Regions from separate parts of the Bradyrhizobium elkanii USDA 76 genome, predicted to be linked through region 3. Evidence: predicted binding sites of a transcription regulator. Region 3 holds the regulator's gene; each other region holds the start of a gene.

Evidence for each region. The regulator PhoB, encoded in region 3, activates phosphate uptake and scavenging genes when phosphate is short. The targets are predictions, from matches to a motif close to TGTCATNNANCTGTCAT.
Region 1: the regulator PhoB is predicted to act here: its motif matches at 3,111-3,127, upstream of JEY66_RS26950 (acetoacetate decarboxylase).
Region 2: the regulator PhoB is predicted to act here: its motif matches at 6,153-6,169, upstream of JEY66_RS20925 (phospholipase C).

What each region holds. Positions count from the first base shown of each region.
Region 1 is NZ_CP066356.1:5,521,313-5,529,268, reverse strand. Features, by position in the region: gene JEY66_RS26965 (IclR family transcriptional regulator) at 1-310, shown strand, start outside; gene JEY66_RS26960 (acyl-CoA carboxylase subunit beta) at 240-1,799, shown strand; gene JEY66_RS26955 (patatin-like phospholipase family protein) at 1,905-3,068, opposite strand; gene JEY66_RS26950 (acetoacetate decarboxylase) at 3,330-4,115, shown strand; gene JEY66_RS26945 (transporter) at 4,258-5,277, shown strand; gene JEY66_RS26940 (carbohydrate porin) at 5,326-6,642, shown strand; gene JEY66_RS26935 (MFS transporter) at 6,670-7,956, opposite strand, start outside.
Region 2 is NZ_CP066356.1:4,310,839-4,318,794, reverse strand. Features, by position in the region: gene JEY66_RS20950 (glutathione S-transferase family protein) at 1-68, opposite strand, end outside; gene JEY66_RS20945 (DUF599 domain-containing protein) at 189-866, shown strand; gene JEY66_RS20940 (hypothetical protein) at 879-1,781, opposite strand; gene JEY66_RS20935 (aldo/keto reductase) at 1,969-2,754, opposite strand; gene JEY66_RS20930 (cytochrome-c peroxidase) at 2,827-4,158, opposite strand; gene JEY66_RS20925 (phospholipase C) at 4,430-6,076, opposite strand; gene JEY66_RS20920 (hypothetical protein) at 6,236-6,553, shown strand; gene JEY66_RS20915 (alpha/beta fold hydrolase) at 6,560-7,444, opposite strand; gene hydA (dihydropyrimidinase) at 7,487-7,956, opposite strand, start outside.
Region 3 is NZ_CP066356.1:8,280,606-8,288,561, reverse strand. Features, by position in the region: gene JEY66_RS39285 (ATP-binding protein) at 1-955, shown strand, start outside; gene pstS (phosphate ABC transporter substrate-binding protein PstS) at 1,092-2,102, shown strand; gene pstC (phosphate ABC transporter permease subunit PstC) at 2,332-3,321, shown strand; gene pstA (phosphate ABC transporter permease PstA) at 3,326-4,171, shown strand; gene pstB (phosphate ABC transporter ATP-binding protein PstB) at 4,168-4,986, shown strand; gene phoU (phosphate signaling complex protein PhoU) at 5,089-5,805, shown strand; gene phoB (phosphate regulon transcriptional regulator PhoB) at 5,951-6,661, shown strand; gene JEY66_RS39250 (GcrA family cell cycle regulator) at 6,901-7,413, opposite strand; gene JEY66_RS39245 (aspartate aminotransferase family protein) at 7,901-7,956, shown strand, end outside.

The DNA of each region.
Region 1 (7,956 bases), 2.8 Mb from region 3:
GCCGCTGTGGTCGCCGCAGTATCAGACCTATGTGGTCACCACGATCGGCCTGCTCTCGGCGATGTATGACGAGGCGCGGCTGCATCGCGAGGTCGCACCGCAAATGGTCGAACTCGCCGCCGCGCTCGGCAGCCTGCTCGAGGGCGCCGACGGCGACATCTTCAGCAATCGGATCGAGCGCAAGACGCTTCCGGTGACCGCCCATAACAACAACAAAATCCTCAAGACGGGAGCAGTGAATGAACTGGAAGCCGGAACTCGACGACCTCGCCCGCCGCGAAGCGTTCGCGCGGGAGATGGGAGGCGTTGACAAGGTCAAGCGGCAACGCGACCAGGGCCGGCTCACGGTTCGTGAGCGTATCGACAAGCTCGTCGACCAGAACAGCTTTCACGAGGTCGGTGCCATCTCCGGCATCGCCGAATACGACGAGAACAACGAACTCAAGCAGCTGACGCCGGCGAACTGCGTGTTCGGCCGCGCCAGGGTCGACGGCCGCACCGTGGTCGTGGTCGGCGACGATTTCACCGTGCGCGGCGGCTCGGCGGATGCATCGATTTCCACCAAGCCGTTGATGGCGGAGGAGATGGCGCATGACTTCCGCCTGCCGATCATTCGCATGATCGAAGGTTCGGGCGGCGGCGGCTCGGTGAAGACGATCGAGACCAGGGGCGCGGCCAATCTGCCCGGCGGCGTCGGCGGCACGCGTGCTTACTGGTACATACTGGCCAATCTGGCGCAGGTGCCCGTGGTCGGGCTCGGGCTCGGCTCGGTCGCGGGCCTTGGTGCCGCGCGGCTTGCCGCCACGCATTACTCGGTCATGACCAAGAGCTCCGCGATGTTCGTCGCCGGCCCGCCGGTGGTGAAGCGCCTGGGGCAGGATCTGACCAAGCAGGAGCTCGGCGGCGCCGACATCCAGACCCGCGCCGGCGCGATCGATCAGGCCGTCGAGACCGAAGAGGAGGCGTTCGACTACGCGCGGCGCTTCCTGTCCTATCTGCCGTCGTCGGTCTACGACCTGCCGCCGACCGTTCCCTGCGCCGACGATCCGGAGCGTGCCGAGGAATCGCTGCTGAAAGCCGTGCCGCGCAACCGCAAGCAGGTCTACAAGATGCGGCCGATCATCGATGCCGTCGTCGACAAAGGCTCGTTCTTCGAGGTCGCGAGCAATTTCGGCCGGCCTGTGATCACCGGGCTGGCGCGGCTCGAGGGCAGGGCGGTGCTGCTGCTCGCCAGCGATCCGTTCCATTATGGCGGCTCGTGGACCGCGGACGCCTGCCAGAAGGTGGTGCGCTGGGTCGACTTCGCCGAGACCTTCCATCTGCCGGTGGTCTATCTGATGGACTGCCCCGGCTTCATGATCGGGCTCGAGGCGGAGAAGACGGCGACCATCCGCCACGGCGTGCGGGCGATGGCGGCGGTCAACCAGAGCACAGTGCCGTGGTGCACCATCATCATCCGCAACGCCTTCGGCGTCGCCGGCGTGGTGCATCAGCCGGCCAACCGCTTCTCGATGCGCTATGCGTGGCCGTCGGCCTATTGGGGCTCGCTGCCGCTCGAGGGCGGCATCGAGGCGGCCTATCGCGCCGAGATCGATGCGGCCGCCGATCCCGCCGCCAAGCTGCGCGAGATCGAGGATCGCCTCAACAAGCTGCGCTCGCCGTTCCGCTCGGCCGAGAAGTTCTGGGTCGAGGAGGTGATCGACCCGCGCAAGACACGCTCGCTGCTCTGCGAGTTCGCGCGCCTCGCCGAACCGATTCGCAAGGCCGGGCCGCCGAGCAACATGTCGACGCGGCCGTAAGCGGCGCCTCAATCGTCATTGCGAGCGTAGCGAAGCAATCCATATCACCATGTGCTGAGGTATGGATTGCTTCGTCGCTGCGCTCCTCGCAATGACGACACGTAATTACTCCGCCTCCCGATGCACGTCGTGGATCACGATGCCCATGCCGTTCTCGGGCATCTTGATCCATTCGCGCCGCTTCAGCGAGCGCTTGGTGTCCTCGTGCCCGCTCACCCAGTGCTCGCGCATCGAGGTGCCGGAGAATTCGTGGTCCTTGGCGTCGCCCTCGTAGGCCTTCTGCTGATAGATCAGCTGCAACAGCGTGATGCCCGGCAGCCGGGCGTTTGCCTTCTTGAGCTGGCGCTCCTCGTCCGAGAGCTGATCGTCGGGGATTTTTCCCAGCGCGTTGTGCAGGGCGGTGCGCAGATTGTAGGTCTTGCGATAGACGTCGGTGTTGTAGCGGGTACGCGACGAATACATGATGTCCTTGTGCCGGGCCATCACGTCCTGGATATCGCGGGGCAGCGCGCCGCGCGCCGAGAACAGGTCGACCTGGAACACCAGCGAGTTCATGTTGTCTTCCTGGTCGAGCAGATGCTGCAGCGGCGTGTTGGAGACGATGCCGCCGTCCCAGAAATGATCGGTGCCGACCTTCACCATCGGCAGCGCCGGCGGCAGCGCGCCGCTCGCCATGATGTGTTCGGCGATGATCTCGTCATGGGCATTGTCGAAATAGATGAAGTTGCCGGAGAGCACGTTCACCGCGCCGACCGCGAAGCGCATTGTCTTGGAATTGATGCGGTCGAAATCGACCAGCTCGAGCAAGGACTCGCGCAGCGGCGTGGTGTCGTAGTAGCTGGTGGCGGTGCGCGCGCCGGCCTGGCTGAACCACGGATTGGTCTGATGCGGGGTGAAGAAGCCGGGCTGCCCGAGCGTCGTCGTCAGCCATGAGCTGGTGAGATTGCGCGCCTTGCGGAAGATGTCGCCGTCCGGCGTGTAGTGCCAGATCTTGCGGCTGGTGATGCGATCCCAGAATGTGTGCAGCCGTTCCAGCCGCTTCTCGGGCGGATTGCCGGCGATGATCGCCGAGTTGATTGCGCCGATCGAGACGCCGCACACCCAGTCGGGCTCGATGTTGGATTCATGCAGCGCCTGATAGACGCCGGCCTGATAGGCGCCGAGTGCGCCGCCGCCCTGCAGGACCAAGGCCACGCGATCACAGCCTTCCGGACGCCAGCCGGGCGTCGCGTGATCGATATCGTCGAAATGCGGGGTTCGCGCGTCCATATCAGACACTCCAAAAATTCGCGGCGAGAATTCAGCGCGCCGATGACGAGGTGATGACAATTGCGGCGCCCACGCTCGGCGCATCCGGCATGCCTGCCTGCATGGTTAGCATTGGCCTCGGCAGCGCGACGCGGGTCACGCAAGCGCAACCTGGGTCGCGCAGGCGTAACCGAGGTCATGCACCTGACGGAAATCCCTCACATCGCTGTCAATCTCGGCCGTTAGCTTCCGGGCAAATTTTTCAAACAGGGGGTTATTGCGATGCGCAGGGAAGATCTGCTCAAGCTTCCGTCCATGCCGGCCGCCGGCCCGAGCTATCCTGCCGGTCCGTATCGCTTCATCGATCGCGAATTCCTCGTCATCACCTATGAGACCGATCCGGAGTTGATCCGCGCCGGCCTGCCCGAGCCGCTGGAGCCGATCGAGCAGGCGATCGTGCATTACGAATGGATCAAGATGCCTGACAGCTCCGGCTTCGGCAGCTACACCGAGTCCGGCCTCGTGATCCCCGCGCGCCTGCATGGCGAAGAGGTCAACTTCGTCTGCCAGATGTATCTCGACGATGATCCGCCGATCGCGGCCGGCCGCGAGATCTGGGGCTTTCCGAAGAAGTACGCCCATCCCAAGCTCGAGATCGTCAAGGACACGCTGACCGGCACGCTGGAATATGCCGGCCAGCTCGTTGCGATGGGCACGATGGGCTACAAGCACGAGAGCATGGCAGGCAATGGCGACGTCACCCGCGCCACGCTTTCGAAGACGCAAGTTAATCTGAAGATGATCCCCGGCGTCGACGGTCATCTCGAGGTCTGCCAGCTGGTCGCGATCAACCTGACCGACATCGTCGTCAAGGGCTCCTGGATCGGACCGGGCCGGCTGCATCTGGTGCCGCATGTCAATGCACCGGTCGCCGATTTCCCGGTCAAGCGTGTCGTCGGCGCGCATCACTTCCTCGCCGATCTGACGCTGCCGTTCGGCCGCGTCGTGCACGACTACAACAAGGAGGCCGCGGAGGCGGCGGCGCCGACAGGCCTGGCCGCGGAGTAGGGCGGTCGCTGACATAAAACTGTAACAGGCGCGTCCTCCTATGTTGCGTCGAGGGGACGCGCTTGCTCAGCGTTGCGCGTGGCCGAGGTCTTGAACATGTTATTTCGCGCGGTTGCGTTGTCGATTGCCCTGGGGGCCGGCCATGCTGGCTAATCCACCTCCCGCTCCGGTCGGGTCGCTGCTGACCCGCGAGGCGGTCCCCGGTCTGGTCTGGGCGTTCCGCCTGCATCACGACGGCCGCGCCGAGGCGCTTCCGATCGATGCGCCGATCGAGCCGAGCCATGACGGAAGGCTGTGGCTGCACTTCAACCTGACCGACGTCCGCACCCGGGCATGGCTCGCCAACATGCACATCCCGCAGCTCGCGCGGGACCTCTTGCTGTCGAATGACAATTTCCAGCAGATCCACGTCGTCGACAATTGCGTCTACGGCGTCTTTTCCGACCTGGTGCGGGATGTTGAAGCCGCGACCCGGGAGACCGGCTTTCTCCGCTTTGCGATGACCGAGCGTCTCCTGATCAGCGGCCGCCATCAGGCGCTGTGCTCCGCCGATGCGACGCGCCGCGTGCTCGAGGGCGGCCATCGCGTCAGCAGCGTCGCGGCGCTGCTGGAGAAGATCGTCGACGAGATCGCCGACACCATGGACCGCATGGCGGACAAGATCGGCACCGATATCGACGCGATCGAGGAGCGGGTGCTCGCCGAGGATACCGGATCCGAGCTGCGCAAGAATCTGAGCCGGATGCGCCGCACCTGTGTGCGCCTGCATCGCCAGCTCGCGGGCTTGCGCGTGCTGTTCCATCGCCTCGAGCAGAAGAACACCGACAATCTCAGCCCGGCGCTGCGGCTGCAGGCCGGCAAGCTCGCGCAGCGGCTCGACGGCCTCGACCACGACATCGTCGAACTGCACGAACGCAGCCGCCTGCTGGAGGAGGAGCTGCGCTTCAAGCTCGAGGAGGAGAGCAACAAGCACCTCCACGCCTTGTCCGTCGTCACCATGATGCTGCTGCCGCCGACGCTCGTCACCGGCATCTTCGGCATGAACACCAAGGGATTGCCGCTGACCGACGTCGACAGCGGATTCCTGGTCGCGGCCGGCCTTCTGGTCGGGTCGGCGCTGCTGGCCTATCTGCTGATGCGGCGGCTCGGCATCGTCAAATAGCGCGAGCGCACCGCGGCAATTCCGATGTGCAGAGTTATTTCCCGCGCGATGTTGGTGGCCGCGGCCCTCGCGCTCGGCGCGCCGGCGCATGCGGAAGACAAGCCCGTCGCCGATCGGATCGCCGATACCCGCGCTACGCTCGAGGAGGCCGGCTACCAGTTCAGCCTGACCTATATCGGTGAGGGGTTCTCCGACGCCTCCGGCGGCGTCAGCAATGGCGCGGTCTATACCGGCCGTCTCGATCTCGGCACCACCATCGACCTCGAGAAGGTGATGGGCTGGACCGGCGCGACCCTCCACGCCAACATGTACCAGATCCACGGCGACGGGCTGTCGCGGAGCTATGTCGGCAACCTGTTCCTGGTGTCCGGCGTCGAGTCGCTGCCGGCGACGCGGCTCTATGAATTCTGGATCGAGCAGAAGCTGCTCGGCGGCAAACTCTCGGTGCGCGTCGGCCAGCAGGGCTCGGACGTCGAGTTCATCGACAGCCAGTACGACGACATCTTCATCAATTCGGCGCTGGGCTGGCCCGGCATTGTCGGCACCATTCTGCCGACCGGCGGACCGTCGCCGCCACTTGCCGTGCCCGGCATCCGGATCAAGGCCAATCTGTCCGACCGCATCACCGCCTATCTGGCTCTGTTCGACGGTTCGGCTTCGCCGCCGCAGGGGACCGACGATCCGCAGATCTTGAACGCCCACGGGCTGAATTTTCGCGTCAACGATCCGCCATGGTGGATCGGCCAGCTCAAATACAAGTTCGAGATCGGCGAGAGCAGGCTGCCGGCGACCATCACCGGCGGCGCCTGGTATCACATGGGCTCGTTCGCCGACCAGCGCTTCTCGGCCGACGGGCTGTCGCTCGCCGATCCCGACAGCTCCGGCGACACGCGATGGCTGCGGCGGGACAACGGCATCTTCATGGTCTATGAGCAGCTGCTTGCGCGCGCCAGGCCGGACGCTGACAAGGGCGTCGCGTTCTTCATGCGCGCCTCGGTCAGCCCGTCGGACCGCAACCTGATCAGCACCTATGTCGACGGCGGCTTCCTGTTCACCGGCTTCAGCGAGACCTATCCGGACGATCGGTTCGGCATCGCCGCGATCTATGCCAGGATTTCGGACGCCGCGCGCGCGCTCGACCGCGACACCCAGATCTTCACGGGCACGCCGTATCCGATCCGCGACTACGAGGCGATCCTCGAAATCACCTACCAGCATGTGGTGAACCCGAATTTCACCATGCAGCCGATGTTTCAATACATCACCCATCCTGGCGGCGGCGCCGTCGATCCCAACGATCCGACGCAAACGCATCGGATCAAGGACAGCGTGGTGTTCGGGCTGCGCACCATCCTGTCGTACTGACCGGCGCTCGTCGCGCAGGCAGCGGCTTCAGGCCGCGACCGGCTTCGGCTCCGCCACCGATTTCGGCTGCGGCCGCGCGATCGCCAGCGCGGTCAGCGCGGCAAAGATGCACAGCGCGCCGGCAATGAAGAACGCCGGCAGGTAGCTTTGATAGATCGTGCGCGACAATCCGGCGCCGAACGCGGCGGCGCCTGCGCCGAGCTGGTGGCCGGCGAAGATCCATCCGAACACCAGATTGGCGCGCTCGGCGCCGAAGCGCTGCGCGGTGAGGCGCACCGTCGGCGGCACCGTCGCGATCCAGTCGAGGCCGTAGAACATCGCGAACAGCGACAGCCCGTAGAACGTGAAGTCGGAGAACGGCAGGAACAGCAGCGACAGGCCGCGCAGGCCGTAATACCAGAATAGCAGATAGCGGTTGTCGTAGCGGTCCGACAGCCAGCCCGAGACGATGGTGCCGAAGAAATCGAAGATCCCCATCGCGGCGAGCAGGCTTGCCGCCTGCACCTGCGGGATGCCGTAGTCGAGGCACATCGGGATCAAATGAACCTGGACCAGGCCGTTGGTCGAGGCGCCGCAGACGAAGAAGGTCGCGAACAGGATCCAGAACACCGACGATTTCGCGGAGTCGCGCAGCGTGCCGAGCGCTGCGGCCACGATCGGCGCATTGGCCGGCGGCGGCGCGGGAAGCGGCGCGGTGCCCTCATCGCCGAACGGACGCAGGCCGACGTCGCTCGGCCGGTCGCGCATCACCATCAGCACGGCAAAGGCGGCAACGGCGAGCATGACGCAGACCAGCCCAAGCGCGACACGCCAGCCGTAGCGCTCGGTCAGCGTCGCGAGCAGGGGCAGGAAGGCGAGCTGTCCCGTCGCGACGCTCGCGGTGAGGATACCGACCACGAGGCCGCGTCGCGCCACGAACCAGCGCGCCGCGATGGTCGCGCCGAGCACCAGCGCGGTCATCCCGGTGCCGATTCCGATCACGACACCCCACAGCAGGATGAGCTGCCAGACCTGGGTCATGGCGAGCGAGGCCAATAGTCCGGAGACCACGATCAGCTGCGCCGCCAGCGTCACGTTGCGCAGGCCGTAGCGGTTCATCAGCGCGGCGGCGAACGGCGCCATCAGCCCGAACAGGATGAAGCGGATCGACAGCGCGGAGGAAATCTCGGCGGTGGACCAGCCGAACTCCTTCTGCAGCGGCACGATGAACACGCCGGGCGCGCCGACGGTGCCGGCCGAGATCAGCGCGGCAAGGAAAGTCACGGCCACCATCACCCAGCCGTAATGGATGTTGCGGCGGGCGAGGGTGGAAGC
Region 2 (7,956 bases), 4.0 Mb from region 3:
CGGAGCGCCAGCCAAGGCCGCATCGACCATGACGAATAGTTCTTGTTGCCGATGACGAGCTTGAGCATGTCCGGGGAATCCTGTTGCCACGGTAGTTTGCCATAGTGCATTGCACGCGTTCAACCTGTACATGACGCGGATGCGGCCCGGCGCGGACAGTCGGCCGCGCGCTCACGAAGGAAGGCAACATGACCGGCTATTGGACCGACATCCTGGCCGTCGGCTTCTTTGCGCTGGAATGGCTGGTCTACGCCATCACGCTGGAGCACACCGCGTATGGGCGCGACAGCCTGTCGGCGCGGATGCACGTCTATCGCGAGATCTGGGTGCGGAATCTGCTCAACCGCGATGCACGGATGGTCGACATGCAGATCATGGCCAGCTTGCAGAACGGCACCGCGTTCTTTGCCTCCACCAGCCTGATCGCGATCGGCGGCGCGCTGGCGCTGTTGCGCGCCACCAATGACGCGCTCGCCGTGCTCGGCGCGCTGCCGGTCAACCTCACGCCCTCGCCCGCTTTGTGGGAGGTCAAGTGCATCGGGCTGATCCTGATCTTCATCTACACCTTCTTCAAATTCGCCTGGGCCTATCGCCTGTTCAACTATGTGGCGATCCTGTTCGGCGCGATGCCGCCGGCCGACCAGCGCGATACGCCGGAGGCAGAGGCCCATGTGATCCGCACCACGCGGCTGTTCGAGACGGCGGGCCGGCACTTCAACCGCGGCCAGCGCGCGTTCTTCTTCGCACTCGGCTATCTCGGCTGGTTCGTCAGCCCCTGGGTGCTGTTCGTCACGACAGCCGCGGTCGTGATCGTGATCTGGCGCCGACAGTTCGCCTCGAATGCCTGGCAGGCGATGGGAAGCTGACGCGACCCTTGTCTACGACGCAAAATCGCGCGGGCTGAAATCGAGATCGAGCACCTTCCATTCGCCGTAGCGATCCCGCGGCAGCATCGCATAGGGCTGGCAGGCCTGCAGCGCATCGGTCGCGCTCTTCAGCAACAGCGGCCCCTTTTCCGAGGCGGTGGCCTCGATCAGCAAGGGCTGCGCCGCAAGCTTGCCGTCGGGCTTCATGAACACCCTGAGCTTGATCTTCACGTCGTCGCCTGTACTCAGCGTCGGCGGGAGTTTCAGGCAGGTCTTCAGGTGACGGCGGAATTCGGCGACCACGCGCGAGCCGACGTCGGCCTGCTCGGTGGCGGCTGCGTCGAAATTGTCCTTGCCGGGGCCGGGGCCGGACGGCGCGCTGGCGGGCGGCTTCACGGAGATGTCGGGCGGCAGGCCGAGCATGACATTGTATTTGACCGAAAGATCAGGCTCGGGCTGCGCATAGGCAGGCGACGACGCTGCCGCCTGTTGCTGCGCCGTTGGCTGGGGCATCGGTGGCGTTTGCGGTGCCGGCGGCGCGGGCGGCGGCTCGGCCGCGGCACGTTGCGGCGCCGGGTTGGGCTTGGGCGGCGTCGGCTGCTTCTGCGGCGGCTGCTGTGGCGCGTTCTGCTGTGGCGCGGCCGCCTGCGCCGATGGTTCGGGCTTGGCTGAATCCACCGGCTTGTCGAGCGACGGCAACTGCAACTCGGGCGTCGGCGACGGGCTCGGTGCCGGTTCGGGCTTGGTCTCGACCTCGGATCTGGCGACCTCCTGCGGCGTCACGATCTCGACCGGCACCGTGTCAGCGGAGACGGGATCGAACTGATGGACCTCCGAATAAAGGAAAATCAGCCCGAGCAGCATCAGGTGCACGAACACCGACGCCATCAGATCCGCGTTTGGCCGAAACTTCATCCCACTCGATCACGTCAGTGATGTCTCTCCCCGCCGATGACAATACCGGCCGGAACCCGCCTGCCTCAATCCCCATTCGGTCCAAAGCTGCAATCGGCCAGCGGGGCATTAGCATGATCGGGATCAGGACCCAGCCATTTTTCCGAGACTTGATGCTCAGGCAAAGACCCCATGCGTCGCGGGGCCGTCACCGCGCACCGGCGCTCCCGATCGCCGAGATTTCGCGCATGTCGTCCACCGATAACTCGAAATCGAAGATGTCGATGTTCTCCTGCAGACGTTCGAGCTTCGAGGTGCGCGGGATCGCGGAGACATTCTGCTGCACCAGCCAGCGCAGGCAGACCTGGGCGGCGGTCTTGCGGTAGCGGTCGCCGATCCGCGCCAGCGCGCGGTCGCCCTTGACCCGTCCCTTCGCGATCGGACTGTAGGCAACGAATGCCATGCCGTGGCGTCGACAGGCCTCGATCACATCGGCCTGGTCGAGATAAGGATGGTACTCGACCTGGTCGCAGGCGAGCGGCTCGGGACACGTCGCCACCGCCTCCTCGATCAGCGCCGCGTTGAAATTGGAGACGCCGATATGCCGCGCCAGGCCCGCCTGCCTGACCCGCGCCAGCGCGCCGAGCGTCTCGGCAAGCGGCACCTGCGCATTGGGCCAGTGCAGCAGCAACAGATCGACCTCGGTGAGGCGCAGCCGTGCCAGGCTCTCCTTCGCCGACCGCTCGAGATCCTTCGCCATGAAATGCGTGGTCCAGATCTTGGTGGTGACGAACACGTCGTCGCGCTTGATGCCGGAGGCACGCAGCCCCTCGCCGACTTCGCGCTCGTTGTCATAGATCTCCGCGGTGTCGATGTGGCGATAGCCGAGCCGCAACGCCTGCTCGACGATGCGGGCGCAGGTCCGCCCGCGCAACTCCCATGTGCCGAGCCCGATTGCCGGGATCCTGGCACCGTTGCCTTCGACGACATTCATGCGCTCATTATGCGCGCATGACGAAGCCCTGCCAACTCACGGTTCGGTTCCGCGATGGAACGCCGCGACGTCTTACCGCTCCGGCTGGTAGCCGTCGGTCAGCGTCTTCAGGAAGGCGATAATGTCGGCCTCGTCCTGTGCCGTCATCGCGGGCGTGTCGCCGAGATGGCGCTCGAACGGCGGATCGCTGACGTCGACATTGCCGTGATACTTTTCCGGCAGGTCATCGTACTTGCGCACCGTGCCGTCGGCGCCGCGCGGAAAGACCTTCTCCGGATTGGTATCGCGGAAGTTATAGAAGTCGAGCACCTGCTCGAGGCTGGTGAAGACGCCGTTGTGGAAGAACACGCGACGCGTTGCCGTGTTGCGCAAGGTCGGCGTCAGAAACATCCCGCAATATTGCGTCTGCTCGGCAATGTCGGTGCGGTACGGACCGCAAACCCCGAGATCGAAATGGTCGGGATCGCGGTTGCCGGCGAGCGCGGCGTTGCCCGGCGCGCCGAGCGCCTCATATTGATGATCGGTGAACAGCGGCGGTAGACCATCCCGGGTCGGCTGCGACGTATGGCAGCCGCCGCAATTGGCCTTCTCCGGATCATTGAACAATTGCAGGCCGCGTAACTCGCTCTCGTTCAATCGCGCCTTGCCCTCCAGCCAGTAGTCGAACTTGCTGGTGTAGGGATGGAAGCTCGGCTCCTCCACCTGATAACGCGCGACGGCAAACATCGCCTCCGCGACCAACAGCCGCGTATTGTCGAAGACACCAGCGCCGAACAGCTCGGCGAAGCGCGGCGCGTAGCTCGCCCGGCGCAGCTTCTGCGCCACGATCTCGATGCTGCCGCCGTCCATCTCGTTGGGATCGAGCAGCGGGAAGATCGCCTGGTCCTGCAGCGTATCGGCGCGGCCGTCCCAGAACAGTCCGCCCTGCGGCACGATGTTGACCGCCGAGGTGGCAGTCCCGGTCGCCACTTTCCTGGCGCGCGCGGCCTGCTGGCCGAGCGCGGCCAGTTGCGCGAAGTCGACGACATTGTCGTCCTCGTCCTTTTCCGGCCCGATGCTGAAATTCGGCTGCCGCTCGAGATAGGTCAGGCCCGGCACGGCGCGTGTCCCTTGCCGGGATTGCGCGGGCCCGCCAAGCATCACCGGTCCATCATTGGGTGGCCCGTAGGCGTGGTCCGGACTGTGACAGGACGCGCATGACAATGCGCCCGAAGAGGACAGCGACGCGTCGAAGAAGATCTTCTGGCCGAGCCGCGCCATGGCGGACAGCGGGGCGACCGGCGGACGCCTGAGCTGCACCGGGTTCGGATTGGTCCCCGGAAGTCCCTGCGTCTCGACGGCCGCAACAGTGCCGGCCATGCACAGCAGGCCGGCGCCGAGAAGCCACAAGGTGCGGCCGTTCATGTCATATCCAGTGTCGTTAAGCGTTTTCGAGCGAAGTGGATTCCGGTTCGCGTGAAGAAAACGCGTCAAGACGGGAAGTAGAGTGTCGGCGGCGGACTGGCTTCACCTCTCCCGCTTGCGGGGGAGGTCGCATCGCATCCACGATGCGATGCGGGTGGGGGCTCTCTCCGCGACGTGACTCGTGGAGGGAGCCCCCACCCCAGCCCTCCCCCGCAAGCGGGAGAGGGAGCGCACCGCTTTCGCGTTGCCAATCAACCTAACTCTTCATGCTTTAGTGGTGATGGTGATCATCCGGCGGGCTGACGATGACCGTGCCGGCGGTCGGATCGAGGAACAGCGTGTCCTGCCGGTACTCGTGGTCCTGGCCGTGGCCGCGCTCGAAGTCGAACATGTCAGCGATCGATTCGACGTTGTCGTCGAACGAGCCGCCGCCGAGACGCTGGCCGTGCAGCCAGTTGTCCTCGATGAAGCGCACGACGGACGCCTGCGAGATGCGGGTGTGGCTGACGTAATTCCGCTTGGCGAAGGGCGAGATCACCAGGAACGGGACGCGCGTACCGGGACCGCAGCGGCCGTTCACCGGCTGGCCGTTGAGGCCGTTCGGCTGCGTCTGCTTGCCGACACCGCGACCGCACTGGCCGGGACCGTTGAGCTGGTCGGCGGTCGGATCATACGAGGCACTGATCGGCGCAAGATACTGGTGGTCGTACCAGCCGTCGGAGTCGTCATAGGTGATGATGACGGCGGTCTCGCCCCACTCCTTCTGCTTCTGCAGGAAATTGATCAGCTCGACATTGCCGGCCTGCTCGTCGAGCGGATCGGAGTTGCCGGGATGACCGTCCTGATAGGCCGGCATCTTGATGTAGGAGACGGCCGGGAAGTTGCCGGCCTTCACCGCGGCGTAGAAGTCCTCGAGATCGTAGGCATGATTGGCCGGGTCGAGCGTCTTGCCGCCGGGCACATAGGTGTGTCCGACCGCATTCACCGAGCTCGGCCGCGCATGGGTCGGGTTGGCGGTCGACTTGTAGTATTGGAACCAGGCGTGGTGCGGAATGTAGTCCACGACGGTGCCGTTGACGTTGCTCGAGAATGTGCTGCGGCCGCAGTTGGTGGTGCCGTTGCTGTTCTTGAGCGTCAGGTCGAAGCCGCCCATGAAGCTGCCCCAGCTGATCTGCTCGGCATTGAGCAGGTCGCCGATGTTCTTGCTGGTCATCAGGACCTGGCTGGTCGTGCTCGAGCAGGCATCGTAGGCAGGGTCGGTATCACCGATCAGCGTCAGGCCGCCCTGGCCGTCGGCGATCGACGATGACGAGCCGACGATGTTCTGCGCGCCGTTGGTCTGGCCGGCAACCACCTCGAGGGCGCCGGGCGTCGACGGACCAAAGGTGTCGGTCCAGCTGTTGTCGCTCATCGCGAAGTTCTGGGCGTAATTCCAGAACGCGGTGACGGTGTTGCCGTCGAAATAGCCCATCACCTGCCCGTTGGTGCCGAAAGCGCCGACGCCGCCGGCGGTTCCGCGACCGGTGAATTTCGGAAACAGGTCTTCCTTGCCGTTGTCGACCGCCTGCTGTTCGGGCGTGTAGGCGTGATTTTGCGACTTGGTGTTGGCCTGGGTGCGGTCGAGGCGGAACGGATTGGTCGCGCCGGTGCCGTTGGCCGGGTTGGTGTTCGGGTTGTTGGTCAACAGATTGGCGCTCGCGAGGTTGTTGACCTTCGGCGTATGCGGCTTCGCCGTGAACGGAATCGAGCCGGTCGGGTTGGTCGCAACCGGGTAGGTTGCGAAGTAGTGATCGAACGAGCGGTTCTCGTTGAAGATGACGACGAGATGCTTGATCGGCGTTTGGGTGTGAATGTCGTGCGGATGATGATCGTGGCCGTTATTGCCCTTGTTGTCGTCCTGAGCGGCGGCACTGCACATCACCGCAGCGGCAGCAAGCAGACAGACTCCGACCGTCGAAAGAAATTTGGCTTTCACCGTAGCGCCCCTTTTATTTTTGAAAGATTTATGACGTCGACCTGCGACAAGTTATCCATCGCCGATGACAGCGCTGTGTCGGTCGAATGACTGCAACGAACGATGATGCGCGCTGATGTTCGCTTCGGTTGCAGCAGAGATCGGGAGATCAATTTCCGCGCGTACGACAGAGGCCCCACCTCTTCCGTCTCACACGAGCGGCTAATTGTGGCCGCGGTTTCAGTCAAAAGCCTTGGAATTGAAGGGATCGCGTTGGAGATGACTGCAGCAGTCAGCAATCATGCGAACAAGTCATGCGCCGCCGGCCGTCGCGGCTTGCTCACGCCCGAAAAATCCGCGCTTCCGAGGATGCTCGAAAAGCGCGGATCTTTTGGTCTAGTAGCAGATGAAGGCCGCGAAGTCAGTTCGGCGCGGCGGTGAACGAGGCTAATCCTTCATCCCCGTAATCGAGGCACTGACGGCTCTGGGATCGCGCTGCGGCCAGCGGCCGCTTTCGACCTGCGACAGGAAATCGCCGACGATCCGGTTGTATTCGTCGGGCTCCTCGATGTTGATGGCGTGGCCGCAGTTCGGCATCACCGCGAGCGCCGCCGACGGGATGCTCTGCTTCATCAGGATGCCCGGCAGCAGGCAAGGCCAATCCTCGTCGCCGGTGATGATCAGCGTCGGCACCGTGATGCGCTTCATCTCGTCGACCAGCGTGTAGAGCGAGGGACGCTCCTTCTGCACGCCCTGCTGGGTGTTGGCCGATCCCACCGCCGAATGCTCGGCCAGCATGGTCTTGAACTCGGCGTGGCCGCGCGGGTCCTTGTTCTCGTATTGCACGCGGGTCGGCCCATAGGCGTAGCGCTCGGCGAAGGCCGGCATGCCTTCCTTGCGGATCATGTTCGCGATCACGTCGGCCTCGGCGCGAAACGTCTCGCGCTTGTCGAGCTCCGCGCCGTAGCCGCAGCCGCCGATGCACAGCGACAGCGCCCGATCAGGGTGACGCAATCCGAAATGCAGCGTCGCAAAGCCGCCCATCGACAGACCGACGATATGCGCCTTCGGCGCGCCGATGTGGTCGAGCACGGCGAGGATATCGTCGGCGGCGCGCGCCTGCGAATAGGACGAGACCTGATCCGGCACATCCGACGGCGGAAAGCCGCGCGCATTGTAGGCGATGGTCCGGAAGCGCTTGCCGAAGTGCCGCATCTGCGGCTCGTAGCTGCGCAAATCGCCGGCGAACTCGTGGACCAGGATCACCGGATGCCCCGATCCGGTCTCCTCGAAATAGAGCCGCACTCCGTCGTCTGTCACAGCATAGGGCATGTTGATCTCCTGCCTTCTCTCTTTTGTTACGGGATGGTCGCGTTACGGAATGGTCGCGGCCTTCGGCGGCTTGGCGCGCGGCAGATAAGTGCCGTGATCCTTGCCGCCGACGAGCATCCCGTTATCGACCACGACCTTGCCGCGCACCATGGTCAGCACCGGCCAGCCCGTGACCTCGAGCCCTTCATAGGGCGTGTAGTCCGCGCCGTCGTGGATCAGCTCGTGACGGATCGTCACCTTGCGCTTCGGGTCCCACAGCGCGATGTCGGCATCCGAGCCGACCGCGATCGTGCCCTTGCGCGGATAGAGGCCGTAGATCCTGGCGTGGTTGGTGGCGCTGAAGGCGACAAAGCTGTTGAGGTCGATCCGCCCCTTCACCACGCCTTCGGAGAACAGGATCGGCAGGCGCGTCGCCACACCCGGGATTCCGTTCGGCACCCAGCGGAAGCTGGTGCGCCCCTTCGGCGCAAGCTTGCCTTGCGGGTCGTCGTAACGGAACGGACAATGGTCCG
Region 3 (7,956 bases):
GAACGAACTGGCGCAATTTGCCCTGCGTTCGCCGGAGATCATCACCGCGCTGCGCGAGGCGATCGCGACCACCGAGCCGCGCCGCGCCACCTACACCGACCACGTTCCGGTCGATCGCTGGATGGAACTGGTGATCACGCCGGTGCCGGTGCCGACCCAGTTCGGCGGCACCGAGAAGTGCATGCTGATGACCTTCCACGACCTGACGCCGCTGCGCCGGGTCGAGGAGATGCGCGCCGACTTCGTCGCCAATGCCAGCCACGAGCTGCGCACGCCGCTCGCCGCCTTGTCCGGCTTCATCGACACGCTGCAGGGGCCGGCGCGCGAGGACGCGCGGGCGCGCGAGCGTTTCCTCGGCATCATGCACACCCAGGCGACCCGCATGGCGCGGCTGATCGACGATTTGCTGTCGCTGTCGCGGGTCGAGCTGTCGGCCCATGTGCGGCCCGAGGCCTCGATCGATGTCGTGCCGATCATCCGCCAGGTCGCGGACGGGCTCGAGGCACTGGCCAGCGAGCGCCAGGTCGAAATCGAGGTCGACCTGCCTCAGGCCCCGGTCATGATTGCCGGCGACCGCGAGGAACTGCTCCGCCTGTTCGAGAACCTGATCGAGAACGCCCTCAAATACGGTGCCTCCGGGGGCCGCGTCATAGTGTCGCTGAATCAGGCCGTTTCGGGCGCATCGGGCGAGGGGGCTCCCGAAATCCGTGTCATGGTACGGGATTTCGGCCCCGGCATCGCCCCGGAGCACCTGCCGCGGTTGACCGAGCGCTTCTACCGGGTCGACGTCGGCGACAGCCGTAACCAGGGCGGAACGGGCCTCGGATTATCGCTGGTGAAACATATTCTTAACCGTCATCGCGGGCGCCTTTTGATCGAGAGCGTGCCGAAGAACGGCGCCGCTTTTACCGCCTGTTTTCCTCGGCCGAAGACCCCGTTACCAACCCAAAGCTAAGCGTTTTCAGCTGCTTAACGCTGTCATCCAACTGTCATCCAACCTTCGTAAAAGCAGCACCGACCGCTCCTAGATGGACCGGCGTGAGCGCGATCGGGCGCATTCGGCGCTTCGCTCACAGGATGGAGACCACCCCATGAATTTCATCAAAGCAATCGTCGCAGCCGGCATGGTCGCCGCTTCGACGTCGGCCTTCGCTGCCGATATTACCGGCGCGGGCGCGACGTTTCCGTTCCCGATCTATTCGAAGTGGGCTGACGCCTACAAGAAGGATACCGGCAATGGCCTGAACTATCAGTCGATCGGTTCCGGCGCCGGCATCAAGCAGATCCAGGCCAAGACCGTGACCTTCGGCGCCACCGACGCTCCGCTCAAGGCCGAGCAGCTCGAGAAGGACGGCCTCGTCCAGTGGCCGATGGTGATGGGCGCGATCGTTCCGGTCGTGAACGTCGAGGGCGTCAAGTCGGGCGAGCTGGTTCTCTCCGGCGAAGTGCTCGGCGACATCTATCTCGGCAAGATCACCAAGTGGAATGACGCGGCGATCGCCAAGCTCAACCCGAAGCTGACCCTGCCGGGCGATGCGATCACCGTCGTGCGCCGTTCGGATGGTTCGGGCACCACCTTCAACTTCACCGACTATCTCTCCAAGTCGAATGCCGACTGGAAGTCCAAGGTCGGTTCCGGCACCGCGGTCGAGTGGCCGGTCGGCGTCGGCGCCAAGGGCAACGAAGGCGTTGCCGGCAACATCAGCCAGACCAAGAACGCGATCGGCTATGTCGAATATGCCTACGCCAAGCAGAACAAGCTGACCTACACCGCGCTGGTCAACAAGGCCGGCAAGACCGTGCAGCCGACCATCGCCGCCTTCCAGGCCGCGGCGTCGAACGCCGACTGGGCCAAGGCTCCCGGCTACTACGTGATCCTGACCGACCAGCCGGGCGAAGCCTCCTGGCCGATCACCGCGGCGACCTTCATCCTGATGCACAAGGACTCGACCGACAAGGCGGCCTCGCAGGAAGCGCTCAAGTTCTTCAAGTACGCCTTCGAGAAGGGTGGCAAGGCGGCCGAAGAGCTCGACTACATCCCGATGCCGGACTCGGTCGTCAAGCTGATCGAGAAGACCTGGTCCTCGGACATCAAGAGCTAAGTCCGACGCTGCGACAGGACCTGTGCCGACTCGATCGCGGCACAGGTCGAGCGACCAAGACCCGGTCTCCATCACCGCGGCAACAAGCGCGGGATCGAGGCCGGGGTTCGCGCCTCAAGGGGCGTGGCTGGAACGACGACGCCCGGCCAAATGCGTCAGTGAAGATCGCTTCGGGGCGTAGCGGTTTGCGTGGCTTTTGCATACTAAAGAGGGGATTGGCGTGGCAGACATGGCTGTTCAGAGCGATGTGATGGAAGCCGCGGGACCTTACGATCGCGCCAAGGCCCTCAGCGCCTTCAAGCTCGGTGACCTCACCTTCTATTGGATCACCCGCATCTCGGCGATTTCGGTTCTGTTGATCCTCGGCGGCATCATCCTGTCGCTGATCGTCGGCGCCTGGCCGGCGATGAAGGAATACGGCTTCGCCTTCCTCTGGACGCAGCGCTGGGCGCCCTCGGCCGATCCGCCGGTGCTCGGCGCGCTCGGCCCGATCTACGGCACGCTGATCACCTCGGTCATCGCGATGCTGATCGCCATTCCGGTCGGCATCGGCATCGCCGTGTTCCTCACCGAGCTCTGCCCGCAAGTGCTGCGCCGCCCGATCGGCATCGCGATCGAGCTGCTCGCCGGCATCCCCTCGATCATCTACGGCATGTGGGGCTTCTTCGTGCTTGGCCCGTTCCTGGCGAACACGTTCCAGCCTTTCATGATCCGGATCTTCGAGGGCGTCCCGGTGCTGGGCGCGGTGTTCGCAGGCCCGCCGTCCTATCTCAGCCTGTTCAACGCCGCGCTGATCCTTGCGATCATGGTGCTGCCCTTCATCACCGCGATCTCGGTCGACGTGTTCAAGACCGTGCCGCCGGTGCTGAAGGAGGCCGCCTACGGCATGGGCTGCACCACCTGGGAAGTCGTTCGCAGCGTCGTGATCCCCTACACCCGCGTCGGGGTGATCGGCGGCATCATGCTTGCGCTCGGCCGCGCCCTCGGCGAGACCATGGCAGTGACCTTCATCATCGGCAACTCGTTCCGGATCTCGTCGTCGATCTTCGCGCCGGGCACCACGATCTCGGCGGCGATCGCTAGCGAATTCGCCGAGAGCGACGGCCTGCACCAGTCCGGCCTGATCCTGCTCGGCCTGCTGTTGTTCGTGCTGACCTTCTTCGTGCTCGCCGGCGCGCGGCTGATGCTGATGCGGCTTGAAAAGAAGGCGGGGAAGTAACGCCATGAACCCGATCTACAAATCCCGCCGCCGCAGCGACATCGTCATCCGCGCACTCTGTGTCGGCGCGGCGCTGTTCGGCGTCACCTGGCTGGCGCTGATCCTGATCACGCTGCTTTATAACGGCCTTACCGGCCTCAGCGTGCAGCTGTTCACCCAGAACACGCCGCCGCCCGGCTCGACCGAAGGCGGCCTGCTCAACGCCATCGTCGGCTCGCTCATCATGACGGTGATCGGCGTCGGCATCGGCGCGCCGCTCGGCCTGTTCGCCGGCACCTACCTCGCCGAATACGGCAAGCACGACAAGCTGACCTCGGTGATCCGCTTCATCAACGACATCCTGCTCAGCGCGCCCTCGATCATCATCGGCCTGTTCATCTATGGCGCGGTGGTGGTGCCGATGCGCGGCTTCTCGGCGATCGCAGGCAGCCTCGCGCTCGCGGTGATCGTGATCCCGGTCGTGCTGCGCACCACCGAGGACATGCTGCTCCTGGTGCCCAATCCGCTGCGCGAGGCCGCCTCCGCGCTCGGCCTGCCGCGTTCGCTGGTGATCAAGCGGATCGCCTATCGTGCGGCGCGATCGGGTCTGATCACCGGCGTGCTGCTGGCGACCGCCCGCGTCGCCGGCGAGACCGCGCCGCTGCTGTTCACCGCGCTGTCGAACCAGTTCTTCAGCCTGGATCTGACCAAGACGATGGCCAACCTGCCGGTGACCATCAACAACTTCGTGCAGAGCCCCTACGCCTACTGGAAAGAGCTGGCGTGGAGCGGTGCGCTGCTCATCACATTCACCGTGCTCGCGTTGAATATCGGCGCGCGTATCCTTGGTGCCGAAAGGGCCGCAAAATGACCGAGCTTTCCGTCTCCACGACTGCCGCGGGCCACGTTCCCCAGGTTCCGCTGCCGGAAGCGCCGCCGAAAGTCACGGTGCGCAACCTCAACTTCTATTACGGCGAGCACCACGCGCTGAAGAACATCAACCTGACGCTCGGCACCAACCGCGTCACGGCGTTCATCGGCCCGTCCGGCTGCGGCAAGTCGACCCTGCTGCGCATCTTCAACCGGATGTACGACCTCTATCCGGGCCAGCGCGCGGTCGGCCAGCTGATGCTGGACCAGACCAACATTCTCGACCCCAAGCTCGACCTCAACTTGCTGCGCGCGCGGGTCGGTATGGTGTTCCAGAAGCCGACGCCGTTCCCGATGACGATCTACGAGAACATCGCCTTCGGCATCCGCCTCTACGAGAAGATCTCGAAGTCCGAGATGGACGACCGGGTCGAGAAGGCGCTGCGCGGCGGCGCGCTGTGGAACGAGGTCAAGGACAAGCTGAACGCCTCCGGCCTGTCGCTCTCCGGCGGCCAGCAGCAGCGCCTGTGCATCGCGCGCACCGTGGCGGTGCGCCCCGAGGTGATCCTGTTCGACGAGCCGTGCTCGGCGCTCGACCCGATCTCGACCGCCAAGGTCGAGGAGCTGATCCAGGAGCTCTCCGAGGACTACACGATCGCGATCGTCACCCACAACATGCAGCAGGCGGCGCGCGTCTCCGACAAGACCGCCTTCATGTATCTCGGTGAGCTGATCGAGTTCGACGACACCAACAAGATCTTCACCTCACCGAGCGATCGGCGCACCCAGGACTACATCACCGGCCGGTTCGGCTAGAGCATGATCCGGAAAAGTGGGAACCGGTTTTCCGATCGGATCATGCTAAAATTCAGGACACGAAACCATGATCCCCGGGATCATGGTTGAGGGAGACAAGCGATGGCTTCTGAACATACCGCCAAGGCATTCGACAGCGATCTGCAGGAGTTGACGCGCCTGGTCGCCGAGATGGGCGGCCTGGTCGAGCGGATGATTACCGAGTCGGTCGACGCGCTGATCCGTCGCGACGTCGCGCTCGGCAAGCGCGTGGTCGCCGCCGACATCGAGATCGACAATCTGCAGCGCAACATCGAAGAGCGCGCGGTGCTGACGATCGCGCGCCGCCAGCCGATGGCGATCGACCTGCGCGAGATCGTCAGCGCGATGCGTGTCGCGACCGACCTCGAGCGGATCGGCGACCTCGCCAAGAACATGGGCAAGCGCGTCGCGGCGCTGGAGAGCGATTTCCAGCCGCTGAAGCTGATCCGCGGCCTCGAGCACATGACCGACCTCGTGCTGTCGCAGGTCAAGTCGGTGCTCGACGCCTACGCCGCGCACGACCTGCCGGCGGCGATGAACGTCTGGAAGGGCGACGAGGAGGTCGATGCGATCTGCACCTCGCTGTTCCGCGAACTGCTCACCTACATGATGGAAGATCCGCGCAACATCTCGTTCTGCATCCATCTGATGTTCTGCGCCAAGAACATCGAGCGGATCGGCGATCACGCCACCAATATCGCCGAGACCGTGTTCTACATGATCGAGGGCCAGCAGATCACCGACAAGCGCCCGAAGGGGGACATGACCACTTTTGCCACCACGGTGCCGGGCAACTGAGGCATGATCGGCAAGTGCGGGACCGGCAAGAGCGAAACTGGATGATCCTCGCGACAAATCGTTTCCGCGGGGACTATGCTCAAGGAAGTAAGCGTTTCGGTTTGCGTCTGGGCAACGGATCACCACAGAGAAAGAACTTAAACCGATGAGCGCACGCATTCTGGTAGTCGAAGACGAGGAAGCGCTGACGACGCTGTTGCGCTACAACCTCGATGCGGAAGGCTACGATGTCGAGACGGTGGGGCGCGGCGACGATGCCGACACGAGGCTGAAGGAGCGCGTTCCCGACCTCGTGGTCCTCGACTGGATGCTGCCGGGCCTGTCCGGCATCGAGCTGTGCCGTCGCCTGCGGGCGCGGCCCGAGACCAAGCAGCTTCCGATCATCATGCTGACCGCGCGCGGCGAAGAAAGCGAGCGCGTGCGCGGACTTGCCACCGGCGCCGACGATTACATCGTCAAGCCGTTCTCGGTGCCGGAACTGCTGGCGCGGGTGAAGGGCCTGTTGCGCCGCGCGAGCCCGGAGCGGCTTGCGACCGTGCTGACCTATGGCGACATCGAGCTCGACCGCGAGAAGCGCCGCGTGGCGCGCTCCGGCCGCCCGATCGATCTCGGGCCGACCGAGTATCGCCTGCTCGAATTCTTCCTCGAGCATCCCGGCCGCGTGTTCAGCCGCGAGCAGCTGCTCGACAGCGTCTGGGGCCGCGACATCTACATCGATGAGCGCACCGTCGACGTGCATATCGGCCGCCTGCGCAAGCTGCTCAATCCCGGCCGCGAGCAGGATCCGATCCGCACCGTGCGCGGCGCCGGCTACGCGCTCGACGACCGCTTTGCCAAGGCCGAGCCGCAGCCGTAACGGGCGCGTGGCCATCGCAAGCCGCATCACCGGCGTCGTCCCGGCGAAAGCCGGGACCCATACGCCGCGGCCGGCGTAATCGGCACGTGGCCAGACGGCTTTCTAACAACACGCATTAGTGATTATGGGTCCTGGCTTTCGCCGGGACGACGCCGGTGATGTAATGGGCCACGAGCCACAAAAAAATCCCCGCTTTCGCGGGGATTTGTTTTTGAGTTCTTCCGTCTTTTCCCGAGTGCTCACTTGATCTGCGGTTTCGCCGACGGCCGGCGGCGATCGGCGGCGGGCTGGTAGGCGACGCGCGAGTGATGTGCGCAATAGGGCAAGCCGGCGAGCGCCTTGCCGCCGCAGAAGAAGAATTCCGGGCTCGAGGGATCGCCGACCGGCCAGTGACAGGTGGCCTCGTTGAGCTCGAGCAGCGACAGCCGCTGGCTCATCGGCACCACATTGTCGTAGGAGATCGGATCGGGCTCCATCTCGACCTCGAAGGCGTGCGCCAGCGCGGTGTTGCCGCGCGACACCGGCCGCGCTACCCGCATCATGTGCTGGGCGGGGCGGGCCTTGCGCTGCCGCGGCGCGGCCGTGGAGGGTGCCTTGGCGCGGCCGGAGAGGCCGAGCCGATGCACTTTGCCGATCACGGCGTTTCGCGTCACATTGCCAAGTTCCGCCGCGATCTGGCTGGCCGACAGGCCAGACTCCCAGAGCTTCTTCAGCTGCTCGACGCGATCGTCGGACCAGGTCAATACAGTCATCGCATTCTTCCCTTCGCGTAGCGCCGGCCAATCATTGGAGCGGCGCTGCGAGCCAATCTGGACAAATATCCCTGCGGCCAGAATCCCTTAGCCCTCGCCGGGCACGGTGTTGCGCCCGAACGTTTACGCGAGACACGAAGGCTACTTAGAGGGTCCAGTACCGCCGCACGAGATGTCGTACCCGACAGGCCAAACGCTACAATATGGCGTGACTCTGGCGCAAGAGTCCGCGGCCGTGCGTCCACATGTTCCCACACAGTTAAGCATCGCGATGAGGCTTTTCCACCGCACCGGAATGCTCCGGATTGCGCTCGTTTCGCATTGCAGGAAGGCCACTTCGTGGCGATTGACACTTACTGACCGCAGCATAGAATGCCCACCACGTGCCGCCCGCAAAGGCGGCCGTTTTGTTTTCCGAAGCTGGCCGTTGCTGCGCTGGCGTCAAGGCGCGCGGCAATTGTCGGCTTAAAAACCGTCAGTGAACGCCATGACCAACGCTGCCACGTCGCATCTGCTCCCCGTCTTCGCCAGGGTCGATCTCGG